DNA from 3 places in the Methylobacterium sp. J-118 genome. Region 1 is predicted to be linked to each of the others. Evidence: riboswitches for the same ligand, from Rfam matches in the RefSeq annotation. Region 1 holds a riboswitch; each other region holds the start of a gene.
The links. Region 1 has a riboswitch for cobalamin ahead of AC3IF3_RS07820 (TonB-dependent receptor). Riboswitches for the same ligand answer to the same signal wherever they lie in the genome.
Positions count from the first base shown of each region.

Region 2: another riboswitch for cobalamin. It lies ahead of AC3IF3_RS17555 (CbtB domain-containing protein); the one in region 1 lies ahead of AC3IF3_RS07820 (TonB-dependent receptor).
Region 3: another riboswitch for cobalamin. It lies ahead of AC3IF3_RS04075 (TonB-dependent receptor); the one in region 1 lies ahead of AC3IF3_RS07820 (TonB-dependent receptor).

Region 1 is NZ_JBYQFA010000001.1:1,617,781-1,621,051, forward strand. It holds gene AC3IF3_RS07815 (hybrid sensor histidine kinase/response regulator) at 1-930, opposite strand, end outside; cobalamin riboswitch at 1,445-1,642, shown strand; partial or broken gene AC3IF3_RS07820 (TonB-dependent receptor) at 1,885-3,271, shown strand, end outside.
Region 2 is NZ_JBYQFA010000001.1:3,636,580-3,639,850, forward strand. It holds gene AC3IF3_RS17545 (DUF1636 family protein) at 1-281, opposite strand, end outside; gene AC3IF3_RS17550 (CbtA family protein) at 274-1,011, opposite strand; gene AC3IF3_RS17555 (CbtB domain-containing protein) at 1,028-1,210, opposite strand; cobalamin riboswitch at 1,246-1,440, opposite strand; gene AC3IF3_RS17560 (DUF4424 family protein) at 1,557-2,570, shown strand; gene AC3IF3_RS17565 (S10 family peptidase) at 2,632-3,271, opposite strand, start outside.
Region 3 is NZ_JBYQFA010000001.1:848,581-851,851, reverse strand. It holds gene AC3IF3_RS04080 (methyl-accepting chemotaxis protein) at 1-545, opposite strand, end outside; cobalamin riboswitch at 895-1,088, shown strand; gene AC3IF3_RS04075 (TonB-dependent receptor) at 1,369-3,271, shown strand, end outside.

The DNA.
Region 1 (3,271 bases):
GGCGGCCGCCAGGGCGTCGGCGCGCTCGCGCTCGGCGGTGAAGTCGCGCCCGACCGCGTTGATCACGCCGTCGCCGGGCCGGGCCGCCCAGCTGATCCAGCGGTAGCTGCCGTCCCGGTGGCGATAGCGGTTGTCGAAGCGCGCGAGGCGCTCGCCCGCCGAGAGTTGCTCCGCCCCCGCGATCGTGCGCGCCAGATCGTCCGGGTGGACGAAGTCGATCAGCTTGGTGCCGACGAGGGCGTCCGCGCCCCAGCCCAGCACCTCGGTCCAGGCCGGGTTCACCGCGGTGATCGTGCCGTCGAACAGGCAGCGGAGCATCATGTCGGAGGAGAGCGTCCACAGGGCGTTGCGGTCGGCGGTCCGCTCCGCGACCTGCTGCGCCAGGGTGGCGTTGAGGCTGCCGAGTTCCGCAAGCGCAGTCTCGAGCTGGGCCCGGCTTTCGGTGAGGGCGGCGTCGGCCAGCACCCGCCCGGTGGTCTCGTTGGTGAGGATGAACAGCCCGGCGACACCGCCCACGGCATCGAGCACCCGCGAATACGAGAAGGTCCACCACGTCTCCCGGGCGCCCCGGTCGGTGTCGAGCTGCCACGGCAGGTCGACGAACCGCTCCGGCCGGCCCTCCAGGGCGGCCGCGATGATCGGCCCGGCCTGCTCCCAGGCATCGGCCCAGACGGCGTCGAACCGCGCCCCCATGGCCCAGGGCAGCCGTGGCCCCAGCAGCGGGAAGTAGGTGTCGTTGAAGAAGAAATGGAGATCGGGGCCCCAGGCCAGGATCATCGATTCCGGCGAGTTGAGCACGAGCGAGAGCGCCGCCCGGAACTCCGCCGGCCAGGTCTCCGGGGGGCCGAGGGGGTGGCCGGTCCAGTCGCGCGCGCGGATCATGCGCGCCGCTTCGCCGCCGCCGGCGAGGAAGGAGAGGGGGTCGGTCACGAGTTCGGAATGCAGCATGTCATGGGCGTACGGCGTATGACTGCCTTTGGCGGCATCTCCAAGATGCCGCTCGCGGTTCGAGGACGTCGTTACAGAACGCCGTCTTTGCGAGCGGAGCGAGGCAACTTAGGGCAGCGGGACCTTCGTGAGCGTGGCGCCGACTGGATGGCTTCGCGCCGCTCGCAAAGACGGTCGGGCCGAGCTTCGATCCAACCAGCTTCCTAAAGCCTGAACCCAATTAGCTTAAGCATGTAATGACTGCTCGCGACCCAACCCAGCCGCCGGGAACGTCGTTTGCGTTTCTCCAAAGCAGTCGTTCGCCGGACCTCAATCAACTTCGGCTCAGGGGGGACAGCGGAAGTTGGCTCGACATCCGGAAGCGGACCCCGGCATGAGCCTGTTCTAGTCCCATCGGCAGCGATCGGCCACTCGCAAAGGCGATTTCCGGAATGCAGCCAAAAGGGCACACACCACAGGAACCCGTCTCGTCGCGTTGACCGAGTGTCGGCCGATCACCTAGCCTGACCGTGACGGTTCCCCTCGGGGATCAAAAGGGAACGCGGTGAGGAGCTTGCTCCGAGGCCGCGGCTGCCCCCGCAACTGTAAGCGGCGAGCCCAGCACCACCGCGTCACTGGATGAGCCTCATCCGGGAAGACGGTGCGAGGGCGACGACCCGCGAGCCAGGAGACCTGCCGTCAGCCGTGGTCACACGCGAAACGCGCCGGGCGGGGTGTCCTGGCGGGTGCCGAGACGCTCGTGCCCGTGCGCGATCGGCGAGGCTTCATTCGCGGTGACGTGCCACTGCCGTCGCCCGAGGTCCCGTGTCTCATCGTCCGACCACCCGAACGCTCGCGACCCTGTCGGGCGTCAGCCTCGCTGTCCTAGCGTCAGCGGCTGTAGCTCAAGACCGATCCATTCCCAGTGCCGCAACCACCGAAACGACGCTGGAGGAGATCTCGGTCACCGCGGAGACCGCGGCAGCGGCGTCACCGCAGGCCGGTCCATCTGCCAGCGCAGGCTACGTCGGGGGGACGACCGGCATCGGCGGGATCAGCACGCCCGTGACCGCCGCCAGTTCCGGCGTCATCACGGGTGCGCAGCTCAACAGCCGCCCCGTGACCCGCCCCGGTGAGGTGCTGGAGGCGGTGCCGGGCCTGATCGTCACCCAGCACTCCGGTGAGGGCAAAGCCAACCAGTTCTTCCTGCGCGGCTTCAACCTCGACCACGGCACCGATATCGCCCTGTTCCTAGACGGCATGCCGCTCAACATGCGCACCCATGCCCACGGCCAGGGCTACGCCGACATCAACTTCCTGATCCCCGAACTCGTCGGCGCCGTGGAGTTCCACAAGGGGCCATACTTCGTGCGCGACGGCGACTTCGCCTCCGCGGGCTCGGTCCGGATCGACTACCTCGATACGACCGCCAAGAACGTCGCGCTGACCTCGATCGGCAGCTTCGGCTACAAGCGCGCCCTGTCGATCACCACCGTGCCGCTGGCCGAGGGCAACCTGCTCCTGGCTGGCGAGGCGCAGGTCTACGATGGGCCGTGGGTCGTCCCGGACGCGCTGCGCAAGATCAACGGGGTCGCCCGCTACAGCCAGGGCACGCCGCTCGACGGCTTCTCGGTCACCAGCATGGCCTATGCGGCCCGCTGGACCGCGACCAACCAGATCCCCGAGCGCGCGGTCACCGAGGGGCTGATCGGCCGCTACGGCACGATCAACCCTACGGACGGCGGCGATACCTCGCGCGTCTCGCTCTCGGGCAAGTTCAGCGCGACGGACGACACCGGCGTGACGCGGGCCTCGGCCTACGTGATCCGCTCACAACTCAACCTGTTCAACGACTTCACCTATTTCCTGAACGACCCGGTCAACGGCGACCAGTTCCACTAGCTCGACCAGCGCATCATCGGCGGCGGCGAGGCGCTGCACATCTTCCAGGGCGATCTGTTCGGGCTGCCGATGGAGAACGAGATCGGCGTGCAGACGCGGACCGACAGCATCCGGGTCGGCCTATTCAACACCACGAACCGGCAATACCGCTCCGGCGTGCTCGACGACCGCGTGCTGGAGACGAGCGGCGCCTTCTACTTCGACAACCGGGTGCGCTGGACCGACTGGTTGCGCACCAGAGTCGGCTTCCGCGCCGATGGCTACTACGCGAGCGTCGTCTCGGACACGCCGGCCAATTCCGGTCGAGCGCGCGACGGTATCGTCAACCCGAAGCTCGGCCTGACCCTCGGACCATGGTTCGACACCGAGCTCTACGTGAATTACGGCGGCGGCTTCCACTCGAACGACGTGCGCGGCGTGACCGCCACGGTCGACCCGACGA
Region 2 (3,271 bases), 2.0 Mb from region 1:
GGGGTCTTCGCGTAGGCGGACAGACCGTCCAAGATGATCTCGGCGGAGGCGGCCGGATCCAGGTCGCCATACACGTAGGTCCAGCGGTCGGCCGAGGCGACCGCCACCGTGCAGGGCCGCTTGCACACGGACAGGCACTCCGCCGGCTCGATCCGCAGGTCGGGCGCGTCGCCGGCCCGGTCCCGCAGGGCGTCGAGAAGCCGGGCTCCGGCCCGGGGACCGTCAGGATCGTCGCCCTCGCGGCGGCAGGTGGTGCAGACGTACAGTATGGTCTCAGGCACGGGCGACCCCGCGCGCCGTCTCGCGGCCGAAGACCTGCCAGGCCCGGCCGAGCCCGAGGCCGATCAGCATCCAGAACACGAAGCTGATCGCCAGCGAGCGGGCGGCGAACTGCGCCGCCAGTGCCGCCGGAAGTTCGGACGCGCCCTCGGGTGCCTGGGGCGCCCCGGCCACGTGCGGGGCGATGATCAGGACGAGCCCGCCCAGGATCGCGATCAGCGTGCGGCGGATCGCGATCAGGTACAGGCCCATCCCGGTCGCCGCCGCGGTCATCAGCCACCAGGCCTGCCGGATGGCCAGCGGCGCGGCCTCGCTGCCGGGCAGTTCGGGGGGCAGCCCGAGGCCTGGCGCCAGGGCGACGCTCGCGAAGCCCGCCACCGCGAAGGCGAGGGCAACCTGCGGCGTCGGTTCGCGCCCGCAGGCCAGCATGACGGCGCCGAGCAAAAGGGCGTAGCCGACGCCGCCGACCAGCGTCGCCAGCGCGGTGAACGCCATCCGGGGCAGGCCGGGAGCGGGCTCCCAGTCGGGTGCGGCATCGGGCGCCGCGTGGTCGTGGCCGGCATGGGCCAGCACGATCGGCAGGGCACGCGCGGCCTGGTGGCTCGGCTCGGCATGCTCATAGCGCTCGGCCGCCACGATCAGCGGCGACGTGAGCGTGAGTTCGAGGCCCGTCACGACGACGGCCGCGAGGAAGCCGGCGGCCAGAGCCGCCGACAGAAGCCGGATGATCATCCCTGTGACGATGGCGTCAGTGGCAGGGGAAGTTCTGGGTATGCCGGAAGTCGTGCGCCGCGTTGTGGAACGCGATCGCCGGCGAGAAGCCGACCATGAACAGCAGGCCGAGGCCCAGGATGGCCGCGAGCACGACGGCGACCGGGCGCTCCGACGAGCGGGCACCGACGGCGACGGGGGCGAGGGTCGAGGTGGTCATCGAGTGTGTCTCCAGCCGCCCCACCGGCGGCATTGCGGGATCCTGTCGTGACGGCAGGTCTCCTGGCTCGCGGGTCGACGCACCTGCCGCCTTCCCGGATCGCTCCGGTGGCCCTCTGGCAGACGCTCACCGCTCACAGTTGCGGGGGCAGCCGCGGATTCGAGGCTCGCGCCCCTCACCGCATTCCCTTTTCACCCCGTCGCCGGGGCACCGTCACGCGATCGTTGTAGACGCATGACAGCTCTCGCACAACGGAGGCGTGACGGAATCCTGTCCGCATCACCGGGGACGGCGCTGAGCGGCCGCGCCGGCCATCGGATTCTCGAGACCCTTGAGCGTGATCGTGATGAAAACCCCGTCGCTGGCCCTCGCCCTCCTCATGGCGGCGTCCTTGCCCGGCCGGGCCGAGGACACCGTCGCCGCGCTCAAGGCGGGCGGGCTCATCCTGGAGACGACCGGCCCGATCGCCCTTGTGGCGGAGGACCTGACCCTGTCCGAAACGGCCGTGCAGGCCGATTACCGGTTCCGCAATGCGACCGGGGCCGATATCGAGGCGACCCTCGCGTTTCCGATTCCCGACATCGTCGGTGGTCCCGGGATGGCCGTGGCGATCCCCGATCCGGCGCATGACAACGTCCTCGGGTTCGACGCCGCGGTCGATGGCCAATCCGTCCCGTGGCAGGTCGAGCAGCACGCCTTCCTGACGCGGGATGGCCGGCCGGTCGAGATCACCGGCGAACTCGCGGACCTCGGGATCCCGCTGGTGCCGACCGTCGACGCGACGGCTGGCGCCCTGCGCCGCCTCCCGGAGAGCCGGCGCCGTCTTCTGATCGAGGCCCGCATCCTCGATCGGCAGGAGCACGCGGACGGCACGCTCGCGGACGTCCCGCTCTGGACGCTGAAGTCGCGGTTCTGGCGGCGGCAGGCGTTCCCGGCCGGGCGGGAGCTCGCGGTCCGCCAACACTTCGTGCCGAGCCTCGCCAGCCAGTCCGGCCTGTCCTTCGGCTCCCCGGATCTGGGGCCTGCGGCGATGGCCGGCTATGCGGACCGATTCTGCACGGATCCGGCCTTCGCGCGGCTCGCCCAGAGCCTGTACCGCCGGGCGAGTGCCGACGGCAGCCGGTCCTTTCAGGCCTACGAGGAGTCCCTCTCCTACGCGGTTGCCCCCGGGCATGGTTGGGCCGGGCCCATCGGCACGTTCCGGTTGATCGTGGACAAGGGTGATCCCGCGACGATGGTCTCGTTCTGCGGCAGCAACGTCCGGAAGACCGGGCCGACGACCTTCGAGATGGTGGTGAAGGACTACGTCCCGCAGCGGGATATCGACATTCTCTTCCTGAAGACGACCACGCGGGGCTGAGCCGGTTCGCGGACGCATTGCGAACCGCGCGACGTCCTCCGGACCCGCCCGGTGCCGGGCGTCAGGGTGCGTCCCTCGTGCGCTCGGTCGGGATGGCCGTCGGGCCCGCATCGCGCGCCTTCACGGCCTCTGCGTAGAGACGCTCCACGTCCCGGTGGAACGCCGCGCGGGAATCCGGGCGCGTGTAGAACATGTGGCCGCCCGGGTAGACCGACAGGCTCAGGCGGCCAGCGCCGTAGGCCGGCACCTGTGCGAGCAGGAGCTTCGAGGCGAAGTAGGGCGTCACCAGGTCGGTGAAGCCGTGCGCGACGAGGACGCGCAGCTTGCCGTCGAGCGCCAGCACGCCCTTGAGGTTTGAAAGAACCTCCGGCGCCTGCCGCCCCGAACCCCAGCTCCAGCCATGGTTCACCGCATTGTTCAGGAGCTCGTAGCGCATATTCGGCACGGGCCATTTCAGCGTACGGGCATAGAGATCGAGCATGGCGCTGGTGAGTGGAGCCTGGAGCGCCGTGAGCTGGGGATCCTCGAAGCCCGACTGCACCGCGTCCGGGTTCGGATCCCATCCGGTGATCCCGGTGTCGTAGGCGCTGGCGACGCGACCCTCGGCCCGGTCGATCTCACGCTGGACGCTGCGGGTCGACAGCCGTGCGGCCTGCCCGCGTACGAGGGTGGCGTCGAGCCCGACCATGGGGGCGACCTTC
Region 3 (3,271 bases), 770 kb from region 1:
GCGACCCGCGTCTGGCGATAGGCGAGGACCGCGCGGACCGCTTTCCGGAATGCCTCCGCGTCCTCGCCGAAGGCGCCGAACACGACCGTATCGGCCAGGGCGTGCTCGCCGGCCCGATCGAGCGCGGACACTTGGCTCTCCAGCGCCAGAAAATGCTGCCACGCCTCGCGCAGCCGATGTGCGAGCGCCTGCTCCTCCGGGCCGGATACGGTCGGCGCATAGCGACTCCAAGCCGTCGAGAAAGCTTGCTGCGCCGTCTCGAGCTGGGCCTCGTAAGACCGCGCCTGATCCTTCCCGCGCGCGTTATGAGCGAGGATATCCAGGGCCCGAAGTTCCTGGCTCTCCTCGTTCATGAGGCCCAGATTGGCCACGGCATCGATCTCGCCGACCACCGACTGTGCGGCCTGGTTGATCAGCCCGACACGGCTGATCGCGAATATGCCGATCAACATAGACAAGATGAAGAGGACGATGAATGATCCAGCTATCAGTTTTCTCAAGCTAAAAATAGATCTTTTTTCCGAAATATGCGCATCTTGCGACATTCGCGTAACCGTCTTAAAATCAGTGCCGATTCGGTCAGGTTATAATACGCAACATCAGCGCGCGCACCCTAACAGATTGGTTGAATTTTGAGACAAGAAATTTCATTTCGACAAAATGCATAATCTTTAAGCATTTAATGCGTAACTATTGGTAAGTACATACGGGATTGCATGGCGGGGAAAGCTATTAAATTCGCATCTATAAAACCCACAAAAATGATGCGTGCTCCGCTGACGCCATAAAATTACGGCACAGATTCGTTTGTCCGCTGAAGATGGCGTACCCACCTTCGCGCCGCTGGATCCCCAGGCAGGGTACTCCCGACGCTTGACGCGCCAGGCGCGCGCAGCCAAGCTTGTTTCCGACGGTTCCCTTCGGGGATCAAAAGGGAACGCGGTGAGGGATCCGTCCCGAGGCCGTGGCTGCCCCCGCAACTGTAAGCGGCGAGCCCTTCACCACCACGTCACTGGGTAATCCCCGGGAAGACGGTGCGAGGGCGGTGACCCGTGAGCCAGGAGACCTGCCGTCAGCCGTGGTCACACGCGAAACGCGTCGGGCGGGGTGTCCTGGCGGGTGTCGAGACGCCCGTGCGCCCGCACGGTCGGCGAGGCCTCGTTCGCGGTGACGTGCCACAGCAAGCGCGCCCGCGACGCCAGTCCCGATGTCCGTTCCCGCCGTCTCGTTTCGTTCGACCGTGAGCCCAAGACGCATTCCCGCGCTCGTCGGCGGTCCGCGATCCAGACGATCGAGGAATTGCAATGTTATTACGTTGCTTATAGGACGATCAGGCTGGCGGGAGCTGCGCACGGACCTTTCCCCGACATGTCCCCATCGATCCATCACCCCCGCTCCGGCGGGTCCGCCCCGGTCTGCGGCCTGCTCCTCACACTCCTGGCGAATCCCGCCGCGGCGCAGGAGGCCGTCACCCTGGACGAACTCTCCGTCCAAGGCGCCGAAGGCGATCCGAACCGCGTCACGCCGAACGGCCTCAACCTGCGCACGCCCGACCGGACCGCGAGCCGGATCGGCCTGACACCTCTGGAGACGCCGGCGAGCCTCGACATCGTGTCGGGCGAGACCGCCCGGCTGCGCGGCCAGGATACGATCGCCGAGGCCGTGACCCAGGACGCCACCGGCATCACCACGATCGCGGCACCCGGCAACGGCAACGGCGCCTTCACGTCCCGCGGCTTCGCGGGCCCGAACTCAATCCAGCAGCTCTATGACGGCACGCGCTTCTACGTGGGTGCGAACACCGTCACCTTCCCGTTCGACACCTGGAACGTCGAGCGGATCGAGGTGCTGCGCGGGCCGTCCTCGGTGCTCTACGGCGACGGCGCCATCGGCGGCGTGATCAATGTGGTGCCGAAGAAACCGGTCTTCGTGCCGATCAATACGGCCCGCGCGGTCATCGGGACGGACGGGGTTGCGCGGCTCGCCCTCGATTCCGGCGGGGCGCTCGGACAGGCCGAGTTCGGCGACACCTTCGCGTACCGCCTGAACGTCAGCGGCAACCGCGCCGACGGCTGGGTCCGACCGGAGGGGGATTTCCGCAACCTCGCGGTCTCGGCCGCCCTGCTGTTCCAGCCGAGCCCCGACCTCGCGTTCACGCTCAGCCACGATCTCGGCTACCAGGAGCCGGCGCGCTACTGGGGCACGCCGCTCGTCGGGGGCCGGATCCCGGACCTGATCCGGTTCAACAACTACAACGTCCGCGACGCGAAGATCACCTGGGCCGACAACTGGACCCAGCTCAAGGCCGAGTGGTCGCCCTCGGCGGACATCACGGTGCGCAACACCGCCTATCGGCTGACCAGCCGGCGCCATTGGCTCGACGTCGAGCAGTATTCCTACAACCGCGGCTCCGGGCTGGTCGACCGGAGCGACGATCTGGAAATCTATCACAGCCAGGAGCAGGTCGGGGACCGGCTCGACGCGAGCCTTAAGGGCAGCCTGTTCGGCTTGCCGAACGCGTTCGTGGCCGGCTTCGACGTGAACCACATCGACTTCCGCCACACGAACAACTTTTACTTCGACCAGACCACCAGCGTGCCGCTGACCGGCTACGATCCCGGTTATTTCCCGCAGGACGGTCGAGCGCGGCCGGCCTACGCTACCCAGACGAGCCAGGCCTCGGTCTTCGCCGAGGATCGCGTGATATTATCCGACAGGCTGTCGTTCCTCACCGGGGTGCGCCTCGACGTGCCGACCCTCCACCGGGAGGATCTGCAGACGGGATCGCAATTCGAAAAAACCTACCGCGCCCTCGGCTACCGGTTCGGTCTCGTCTACAACCCGACGCCGGACAGCGCGCTCTACGCCCAGTACAGCGTCGCCACCGACCCGGTGAACAGCCTGATCACCCTGTCGCAGTCCCTGGCGGGCTTCAAGCTCGCCACGGGTGACCAGATCGAGATCGGCGCCAAGGGTCTCGCCTTCGACGGCGCCCTCGAATGGACGGTCGCCGGCTACCGGATCGTCAAGGACAACCTGATCTCGGCCGTGCCGGGGCAACCGACGCTCTCCACGCAGGTCGGAAGCCAATCCTCGCAGGGGTTCGAACTGGCGCTGGGCTGGCGGTTCGCGCCAAGCTGGCGGCTCGACGGCAACGTCGCGCTCCTGCACGCGCAGTACGACCGGTTCGACCAGACCGTGAGCGGCGCCACCGTCTCGTATGCCGGCAACCAGCCGATCGACGTGCCCGAGCGCGTGGCCAACCTCTGGC